Regions from separate parts of the Roseibium sp. MB-4 genome, predicted to be linked through region 3. Evidence: predicted binding sites of a transcription regulator. Region 3 holds the regulator's gene; each other region holds the start of a gene.
What was found. Region 3 encodes PhoB, which activates phosphate uptake and scavenging genes when phosphate is short. Its sites were predicted from a motif close to TGTCATNNANCTGTCAT; they were not measured.
Positions count from the first base shown of each region.

Region 1: the regulator PhoB is predicted to act here: its motif matches at 1,707-1,723, upstream of olsB (l-ornithine N(alpha)-acyltransferase).
Region 2: the regulator PhoB is predicted to act here: its motif matches at 1,491-1,507, upstream of ACVDG4_RS14790 (alpha-D-ribose 1-methylphosphonate 5-triphosphate diphosphatase).

Region 1 covers NZ_JBRKQB010000004.1:27,158-30,432, forward strand. The annotation lists gene ACVDG4_RS19555 (hybrid sensor histidine kinase/response regulator) at 1-1,611, shown strand, start outside; gene olsB (l-ornithine N(alpha)-acyltransferase) at 1,927-2,796, shown strand; gene ACVDG4_RS19565 (transglycosylase domain-containing protein) at 2,932-3,275, shown strand, end outside.
Region 2 covers NZ_JBRKQB010000002.1:776,358-779,632, forward strand. The annotation lists gene ACVDG4_RS14780 (phosphonate ABC transporter ATP-binding protein) at 1-465, opposite strand, end outside; gene ACVDG4_RS14785 (PhnD/SsuA/transferrin family substrate-binding protein) at 570-1,421, opposite strand; gene ACVDG4_RS14790 (alpha-D-ribose 1-methylphosphonate 5-triphosphate diphosphatase) at 1,545-2,690, shown strand; gene phnF (phosphonate metabolism transcriptional regulator PhnF) at 2,692-3,275, shown strand, end outside.
Region 3 covers NZ_JBRKQB010000001.1:2,013,351-2,016,625, forward strand. The annotation lists gene ACVDG4_RS09320 (aspartate aminotransferase family protein) at 1-550, opposite strand, end outside; gene ACVDG4_RS09325 (GcrA family cell cycle regulator) at 975-1,520, shown strand; gene phoB (phosphate regulon transcriptional regulator PhoB) at 1,587-2,282, opposite strand; gene phoU (phosphate signaling complex protein PhoU) at 2,370-3,065, opposite strand; gene pstB (phosphate ABC transporter ATP-binding protein PstB) at 3,098-3,275, opposite strand, start outside.

The DNA.
Region 1 (3,275 bases), on a different contig from region 3:
CGCCGCTTGATCGAAGAAGAGCTGCTCGCGGCCCGCCACTCTGCTGAAACCTCCAACGAAGCCAAATCCCGGTTCCTCGCAACGGTAAGCCATGAAATCCGCACACCGCTGAACGGCGTTCTCGGCATGGCAGCACTTTTGCGCGACACACGCCTGACCAAGGAACAGAGCGCCTATATCGAGGCACTGGAAACTTCCGGCGAAACCTTGCTGCTTCTGATCGACGAAGTGCTCGATTTTTCAAAGGTTGAGGCAGGAAAACTTGATATTCACGCCGCTCCGGTCAAAGTCGGTGCATTGGCTGAAAGCGTGGTCGAACTACTGGCGCCGAAAGCCCATGCGAAGCACCTCGAAATTGGTACGTTGATCGATTCCCGCCTGCCGGAACACGTCACGCTTGACGCAACCCGTGTGCGCCAAATTCTCTTCAATCTCATCGGAAACGGCGTCAAGTTCACCGATGAAGGCGGTGTTGCCGTTGAGCTCCACGGCCGTCGGAACCTTGAAGGTGGCGGCTTCCTCGATCTGGTTGTGCGGGATACCGGCATCGGTTTTGCCGCCGACGAGGCGGAACGCCTGTTCCAAGAGTTTGAACAGGTCGATCATGGGCCTGCCAGAAAGTTTGGCGGCACCGGCCTTGGCCTCGCCATCGCGCAACGACTGGCCCACTTGATGGGCGGCGGCATCAGCGCGCGCCCCGCTTCAGAAGGCGGTGCACTTTTTGAAGTTTCCCTGCCAATCCCGGAAGACCTGACCGAAACCTCAGACCCGCGCCTGGAGAAGTTTTCCGGCAGAAAGATCGTTTTCGTCACCTCCAGCCGGATCGAGTGCCCCCTAATTGCCAACCGGCTGGAACAGCATGACGCGACCGTCTCGGTTCTGGAGCCTGGCAACGAAGGGCTGGATACGGCCCTCATGGCTGCTGACCTACTTGTCGTTGACAATTCGGCGCTTTCGGACAGCGCCGGATGGCTGGCATCGGCGCACCTGAGCGGGTGCAAAGCACCGGCTGTCGTCTTGATCTCACCGCCAGAGCGTGACCGCCTGGAGCATCTAAGGGAAGCCGGCTATGCGGCTTATCTGATCCGCCCCGTGCGCATTGACACGCTTGTTCAGGTGTTCTCGGGCCTTTTGGACGCCGAGACCACCGACCATGCCTGGGACGTCAGTGCAGAACCCGTTCAAAACAGTTTCCTCTCCAACCGTGCCGCGGTACCCGGTCGGCCCCTGAAATTGCTGGTCGCAGAAGACAATGACATCAACCGCCTGCTCAGCGAGGCCATGTTGCGCAAGCTCGGCCACGTCCCGGTGATGGTCGTGGACGGCGAAAAGGCTGTCGTCGAAGCGGCAAGCGGGACATTTGATGCGATCCTCATGGACCTTCACATGCCGGGCCTTGATGGGATCAGCGCCGTCAAGCAAATCCGCCGCGACGAGCGTGATAGTGGACGTCCTGAAGTGCCAGTCCTTATTGTCACGGCTGATGTTATGCAGGAAGCCCGGGATCAGGCGGCCGACGTTGGAGCCGCGGGCTATCTCACGAAACCACTATCGGTAGACGATATCTCAGACGCTCTTGCGGAAATTGGACGGATGAAAGCTGCCGGCTAACCGGCGCACTCCCGCCAGCGGTTCACGACCGGCAGATTTCCAAATAACCATCTTGTAATATAAGCTGGCCTTGAAAGACGCCGGGCTCAACCCAATGTCATGCAGATGTCGGAAAAGTATGGTCTACGGCTTTGTCAATCCAGAGCCAGCATAGATTCGCAATCTGAGCCGGCATAGGAAGACTGGCGGAGATCCAAGCGGTCAATGCAATGATCCGGCCCGGTTTTCGACAAGAAACAGACGAAGGGTGGACCGTCCATGATGCGCCAGAACCTATTTTCTCCAAGAAAACTGGTGCGGAAATTTACGCCTGCGATGCGCCCGCTGCCAGCTGTCCCGCACGGGGCCGTTCAGATGCCGGTCAAAACCGGCGACACCCTTGGACGTATCGGATCCCTCGAAGTGCGCATGGCGCGCAATTTCAAGGAAGTCAAAAAAGCCCAGCGCCTTCGCTATGAAGTGTTTTATGAAGAAATGTCCGCAGTCGCCGACGCACAGACTTTGGCAACACGGCGCGACGCCGATCCTTTCGATGCCTATTGCGACCATCTCCTGGTTGTAGATCACGCCTCTCTCAAGCGAAACAAGCTCGGCCGTTTGAAGCCCGAAATCGTCGGCACCTACCGTGTTTTGCGCCAGGATGTTGCGGACCGGCATGGCGGGTTCTACACATCCGCAGAATACGACATCCAGTCATTGATCGATGCCAATCCCGGCAAACGGTTCATGGAGCTTGGCCGGTCCTGCGTTCTGAAACCTTACCGGAACAAGAAGACCATCGAGCTGCTCTGGCACGGTCTTTGGTCTTACATTTTGCGGCACAAGATCGACGTCATGCTGGGCTGTGCATCCATTGAAGGGACCAACCCCGACGCCATGGCTGATCAGCTGGGTTTTCTGCACCACAATTCACTTGCGCCGGAAGAATGGCGGGTTCGCGCTGTCGAGAACCGCTTTGTGGATATGAATCGCAGGCCCGCTTCCGACATCAACCAGAAGGAAGCCCTCCGGGCGCTGCCGCCGCTCATCAAAGGGTATCTTCGTCTGGGGGCTTTTGTCGGCGACGGTGCGGTGATTGACCATCAGTTCGGGACGACCGACGTGTTGATCGTGATGCCGGTTTCAGAACTGAACACAAGGTATGTAAACTACTATGGCGCCGACGCGAGCCGCTACGCCAGCTAATCGTCCGTTGTGGATCGAATCTCCATTCTGAAGCCCAATTTCCGAAAGGCTTAACGCCCCCTTAAATCGCCGCATTCTAGAATCATGACCGGGGAAAGCCGGAGTTTCCGGCAACTTGGTATGGGACGGAAATTGATGGCGCCACGGGCGAAACGCCAGGCACGGGTCGAGCCGACTTTCGGCGCATCCAGCAGCAGTCTGCTGGACCTGCGGCTGCGCCCGGATGACCGTCCGAGCGGCCCGTCGGGCAAGAAGCGCACGAAGGCCAAGACCACATCCAAATCGAAGCCCAAGTCCAAAGCTGGCAGCACCCCGAAGTCAAAGAAACCCTCGTCTGCCAAGTCCACCTCTCAGCGTGGCAGTGCGAAATCGAGGTCCGGAAGTTCGAAGGGCAGAGGTGGCCGGTCCGGCGCCAAGCGCCGCAGCCAGAAAAGAAAAGCCCGGTCATCGTTCATGCCCGCTCTGGGCAGGCTTGTAAA
Region 2 (3,275 bases), on a different contig from region 3:
CCGCGCCCTCTCGGCCAAATTAACATCCTCAAGGGCAGACATGGCTTTCGCGCGCCACCTAGAAGGCGCCGTCGCCTGAGTGAAGGCGCGCCAACTGCCGGGCAAACCCAGCATGCCGTGGACAACATTGCTTAAAACCGAGTGCCGTTTCACCAGACAGTGTTTTTGGAAGACAAAACCGGTCTGCTTGCGCAACTGTGCGCGCTGCGCAGCGGTCGGCATGGAGCCAAAGGTTTCACCAAGGGTCTGGACTGATCCCTCGTTCACAGCATGCAGCCCAATGAGGCACTTCAACAAAGTCGATTTGCCGCTGCCATTGGAGCCGATCAACGCGACTCGCTCGCCGTGGCGAATGGTCAAGTTGACGCCCTTCAGGACCGGAAACTGGCCATTCTTGTACTGTTTCTTAAGTGCCGACGTTGCAATCGCAACATCTTTGGTATCAGCGAGAGGCGTGTGAAGCACCGCGCGGTCCTCGGGATTCTTGGTGTCAATTTCCGGTGCAAGACACAGCGACAGCACCGGAAAGGAGCGCGATCACCCGCGCTCCCGGCATCTTCAGGAGGAGGTTAGTCACCAACGAATGAAGAGGTGTCGACACCAATGGTCTGGTACATGTCGCGAACGTAGTTGTAGTTCTCATCGTTCACGCCGGTCAGGAAGAAGCCACCACCATATTTTTGGTTATCTTCGCCCTTCAGAACAGCAGCCATCAGCGCTCCGCTGTTTTCCAGGAACGCGGTCTTGATTTTTCCCAAAGCGTCACGATCCATGTCCGGACGAGCGACCAGGATGTCGTTCGGAAGATCACGGCCCCGGGCAATGACCTTGAAAGCTTCGCCAGGAAACGCGTCGCGAATGCGGCGCAAGTGGCTGTCGTTCATACCAACAGCCTGCACATCGCCGCGGATCAGAGCTTCAATGGCCACGTTGCGAGAAATAATCTGCGGCGTGTAATCAGTGCCGTAAGCAAGGCCGAAGTCAGCGAGAACCTGCGCCGGGCCGAGGTGCTGAGACGTTGAGCCAACACTACCGAAAGTCACGGTCTTGCCCTTGAGGTCCTGTGGCCCGTCAATCTCACCTTCTGCCATCACCACGATCTGGGCGAAGTAGTTTGGGCGCTGCCAAGCAACCACGATTTCCGCGTTGGTCAGTTCCTTCATCACGACATATTCAGCCGGGCCTGTCAGAACCAGATCGACCTTATTCTGGTTCATAGACTCAACAGCGGACGTGCGGGAGCTGACCGGAAACAGTTCGATGTCCAAACCCGTTGTGTCTTCCAGAGCCTTTTCAAAGGCAGAAAATTCCTGCTGCAGGGCTTCCAGGCCTTCGATGTCGGTGACCGCAAACCGAACAGGTTCAGCGGCAACAGGGAGCGCGAAAATCATTGCAGCTGCAGCAATGGCAGAACGAAGCATGTTGAATTCTCCAATGGCTATTCCTGTGTACACAGGAGTGTCATACAGCCTCCCTATAGATCTCCGTCGATAACGGTTTCATGACGTAGCCGCACCATTCTTAAAATATTCGAGGATTCGAAATTGACTTCCATAAGTATTCTTGGCGGCGACGTTCTGAAAAATGATGAATTCATTCGTGAGCCGGTTAACATTCACTCAGGTATATTCGCTTATTCATCAAAGAGATTTAGCGAAACAATTGACGCAGCGGACTGCTATATCGTACCGGGCATCATAGATGTACACGGGGATGCTTTTGAGCGATCAATACAACCGCGGCCGAATGTCGACTTCCCGCTTCCAATTGCGCTGGCGGATGTTGACCGGCAATTGATCTCCAATGGCATTACCACCGCTTATCATGGGCTGACTGTTTCCTGGGAACCGGGCTTGCGCAGCTATGAGGCTGCCGCCAATTTCCGAATGCATCTGAAAGCCCTGCGGGCGACGTTTGCCTCAGACATGCATCTGAACATCCGGTGGGAAACCTTTGCACTGAACCATGTCCAGGACATGATTGACTGGGTTCAGGACGACCCCAAGTCCGTTCTGTCACTCAACGATCACACGACCGCCTATCTCGACCTGCCGAAAACCTCATCGAAGATCAGCCGGATGGCCGGCAGATCCGGCCTTTCAGAAGACCAGTGCAAGACCCTGATCAACCAGGTATGGGAACGGCGAAACGAGGTCCCAGCTGCGATCGAAGCCATCTGCGCAGGAGCTCGGGATGCGGGCTGCTCCGTTTTCGCACATGACGAGCTAACCCCGGAAACCCGCACGGAACACCGCCGTCTGGGCGTCTCCGTGTCCGAGTTCCCTATGACCATTGCAACCGCCAAAAGCGCGGCCGAAGAAGGTGAACACGTGGTTTTGGGCGCTCCCAATATCGTACGCGGCGGCTCCCAGAACAACGCCATCGACGCAAGGGAGAGTGTGGCGTCCGGCCACTGCACCGTTCTGGCATCGGACTACTATTACCCAGCTCCATTGGCAGCTGCGTTTAAACTGGTTGATGACGGTGTTCTTCCGCTTGAGAAGGCATGGAACCTCATCTCCAAAAACGCAGCGGCGGCGGCAAAACTGGCAGATCGCGGCGAGATAGCAGAAGGCATGCGGGCGGATTGCATTCTGGTAGACAAAAAGACCCGCAGAATCCTGATGGTGATTGCCAACGGCCAGGTGAAATATACCTTCAATTCAGGAAATCAAAGCCACCAGGTGTGATGTGACCGATCTGGAATTGTTTCGAACTCTCGCGCGCGAACCCTATCAAGCCAAAGGCGAAAAAGCCATCTGGCTTCAGATATGTGACCGTCTTCAGTTCGCGTATGAAAATGGCGAGCTGGCACCTGGCATCAAGCTTCCCGGAGAAGTTCATCTCGCCGAAGTCTTTCAAGTCAGCCGGATCACCATCCGCCGGGCGCTTTCCAAATTGCAGCAGGAAGGTCATCTTCACGCCAGAAAAGGTGTTGGCGTCTTTGTCCGTCAGAGACCGGAACGGTATGAAGTTGAAAGCAACATGAGGTTTGCCGACGGTTTCAAGGTCGCCCGCGATCGGGTGACCACCGAGACATTGAACCTCACGCGCGGCGATGTCTCGTTTGAAGGCGGAGTTGCCCTTGATCTTCCGACCGGAACCCAAGTTATCAAACTGCTCAGACGCCGCATACTCGATGGCGAGCCGATTTATCTGACAGCCAAGGAGTTCCCGGCAGCGAAGTTTCCGGACTTCGAAGCCGTCTACAACAAAACGGGCTCAGTGACAGAGGTTTACAAAGCGCACGATGTCGAGCGCTACGAACGCGCCGA
Region 3 (3,275 bases):
TGGGTTCGATCGCGATCGCTGCGGTTTGCGGACCGACCATGGCTTTCAAGGCCTCCAAGTCCCCGCTGGGCACCTGATCGAAGCCCGGGGCCTTCGGTCCGAAACCTTCCAGATATTTCGCCTGGCCACCTGCTGCGATCGTGCCGAGTGTCCGGCCATGGAAAGCGCCTTCAAAGGTCACGATCTGATACCGGTCCTGCTCATTGCGGTCATAGTGATAACGCCGGGCACACTTGATCGCCGCTTCCATTGCTTCGGCGCCGGAATTCACGAACAGTACCTTGTCAGCAAATGTTGCATCGGTGAGGCGCTGCGCAAACCGCGCGCCATCCGGCATCTGGTGCAGATTGGAAATATGCCAGAGCTTGGCCGCCTGATCCTGAAGAGCCTGGACCAGATGCGGATGAGCATGTCCGAGCGAATTTACCGCGATCCCGGACCCGCAATCGAGAAATCGTCGGCCGTCACTCGTAACAAGCCAGACACCTTCCCCGTGATCGAATGACAGGTTCGATCTTGCGTAGTTTCCAAAAAGCGCGGACGCGGACATACCTCTTTAGTCTCCTTTGGCCGCCGGAAGCGCCACTGGTATCGGACCGTCGGAACTCCGGGGCATCGCCTTAATTACAGGCCAAAAACGCAATGTGCCGCCAAAGCGGCGGCACGTTGCAAGATCCTTATACACTGCCGAGGTCCCCGCCTGTCAATGGAAATGGCCATTGCCGGGGTTCGGGCTGTTTTATGTAAAAGTCTCAAGGACCTCGCATCTGTTGGGGAAAAGTCCGTTCATCCCCAACTCACTGCAGCCTGACGGTTGCTTCACAAATTAACGTTATTGTAACCTTTGACTAATCAGACACGACATCTCGTGCGGCGTATCAAATAGAGGCACAAGATATGCCATAATGGACTTGCGTTCGCGTGTCCAATAACGGGATTTTGGCCAGTCACTGGCCTTGGCAAGGGGTGCGGCAATGAGTTGGACGAACGAACGAGTTGAGCTTTTGAAGAAGCTCTGGAGCGATGGTTTGAGTGCAAGCCAGATTGCGGGTGAGCTTGGCGGTGTCACCCGGAACGCGGTGATTGGCAAGGTACACCGGCTTGGTCTTTCCGGCCGCGCAAAGTCTTCTTCTTCAAGCGCGAAACCGCGCCGTCCCCGCACAACGGCCAATCCGGCGTCTCAATCGGCACCGAAACGTCCGCAAACACAGCCGCAGACCCAAGGTTCCGCAGCGCTGAAGATGGAGCCGACGCCAGCCCCGGTCGCAGAGGTTCAACCCGTTGCAGAACCGATCGCTGACGTTGTTCCGATGTCCAAGCGGGCGACTATCCTGACGTTAACTGAGCGCACCTGTAAGTGGCCGATCGGCGATCCGGCGACAGAAGACTTCTACTTCTGCGGTCAGGTTTCCGAAGCCGGCGTTCCCTACTGCCCCTACCACTGCAAGATCGCTTACCAGCCGGTCGCAGACCGCCGCCGGAGCGCCAACAACAAGACCAGTGTTGCCCAGGCTTCCTGATCTCGAAATACCCAAGAAAAAGCCCGCCGATTTGGCGGGCTTTTTTGTTTGTCTTGAAAGTCTCGATCAGGCTGCCGTGAACTGGTCGTTGAAGGCATAACCAGCCCCGCGCACCGTGCGGATCGGGTCTTTCGCCTTGCCCTTGTTCAGCGCTTTGCGCAGCCGGCCTACGTGAACATCGACCGTGCGTTCATCCACATACACATCGTGCCCCCAAACACCATCCAAGAGCTGTTCGCGTGAAAAGACCCGGCCTGGTGCGGTCATCAGGAATTCCAGAAGGCGAAACTCTGTTGGCCCCAAATGGATTTCCTTGGTGCTGCGCCGGACGCGGTGTGTTTCCCGGTCAAGTTCGATGTCGCCGGAGCGCAGCATCGTGGACACCACCTCCGGGCTTGCCCGCCGCAAGATCGCGCGGACACGCGCCATCAGTTCGGGCACTGAGAACGGTTTGACCACGTAGTCGTCCGCTCCGGTCGACAGGCCTCTGATGCGCTCGGCTTCCTCGCCGCGCGCCGTGAGCATGATGACCGGCAAGCGCTCGGTGTCTTCGCGTGCCCGCAGGCGCCGGCACAGTTCGATTCCGGACAGTCCGGGCAACATCCAGTCCAGCAACAAAAGGTCCGGCTGGGTTTCCCGGAGGCGGATTTCCGCCTCGTCGCCGCGGACACAGGTCTCGACGGCGTATCCTTCAGCTTCCAGATTGTACCGCAACAGAAGGCTCAACGGTTCTTCGTCTTCGACGATGAGGACCTTCGGCATGAATTCTCGCTCCAATTCCCTCAGCCGGCACTAAAGCGCCGGCTTACAGTTCCTGCTTCACAACCCGCTCAGGCGGGCTCTGGCAACTCACATAGCGCCGGTTTCATCAACCTTGGTGCGGTCTTCCGGAAGCCGCTCGCCCGTCACCATGAAGAAGACGTTTTCGGCAATGTTGGTGGCATGATCGCCGATCCGCTCGATATTCTTCGCACAGAATAGAAGATGGACGCAGGAGGTGATCACCCGTGGATCTTCCATCATGTACGTCAGAAGTTCGCGGAACAGAGAGGTGTAGATCGCATCGACTTCGGCATCAGCTTCCTGCACGTGGCGCGCAGCCTCTGCATTGCGTCCGGTGTAGGCATCCAGAACCTTTTTCAGCTGCCCAAGGGCTAGCTCGGTCATGTGCTCCACGCCGATTGCCAACTTCTTGCTCTGAATGTCGTTGTCGATTGCGATTGCCCGCTTGGCAACGTTCTTTGCAAGATCGCCAACACGCTCCAGATCGTTCGCGATCCGGCTGGCGGCTGTGATTTCGCGCAGATCTTGCCCCATCGGCTGACGGCGCACGATCATTGCAATCAGGCCTTCCTCGACGTCCTGGTGCAGCGCATCAAGACGGCGATCCTGATCAATCACGCGGCGCGCCAAATCAGTGTCCCCGGACACGAGGGCGGAAACGGCTTCTGCAAATGCTTTTTCTGCAAGACCGCCCATTTCAGCGATCCGGCCGGCCATGACGTTCAATTCGTCATCATAAGCCGTGACTGTATGTTCAGACATCCTGTGTCCCTTCGAAAAAATGTGCGATCCGGTTAACCGAAGCGGCCGGTAATGTAGTCCTGCGTACGCTTGTCCACCGGGTTGGTGAAGATATCCTGTGTTGGACCTTCTTCAACCAGAATTCCCAAGTGGAAGAATGCAGTGCGCTGAGACACGCGAGCGGCCTGCTGCATGGAGTGCGTTACGATCACGATCGTGTAGTTCTCGCGC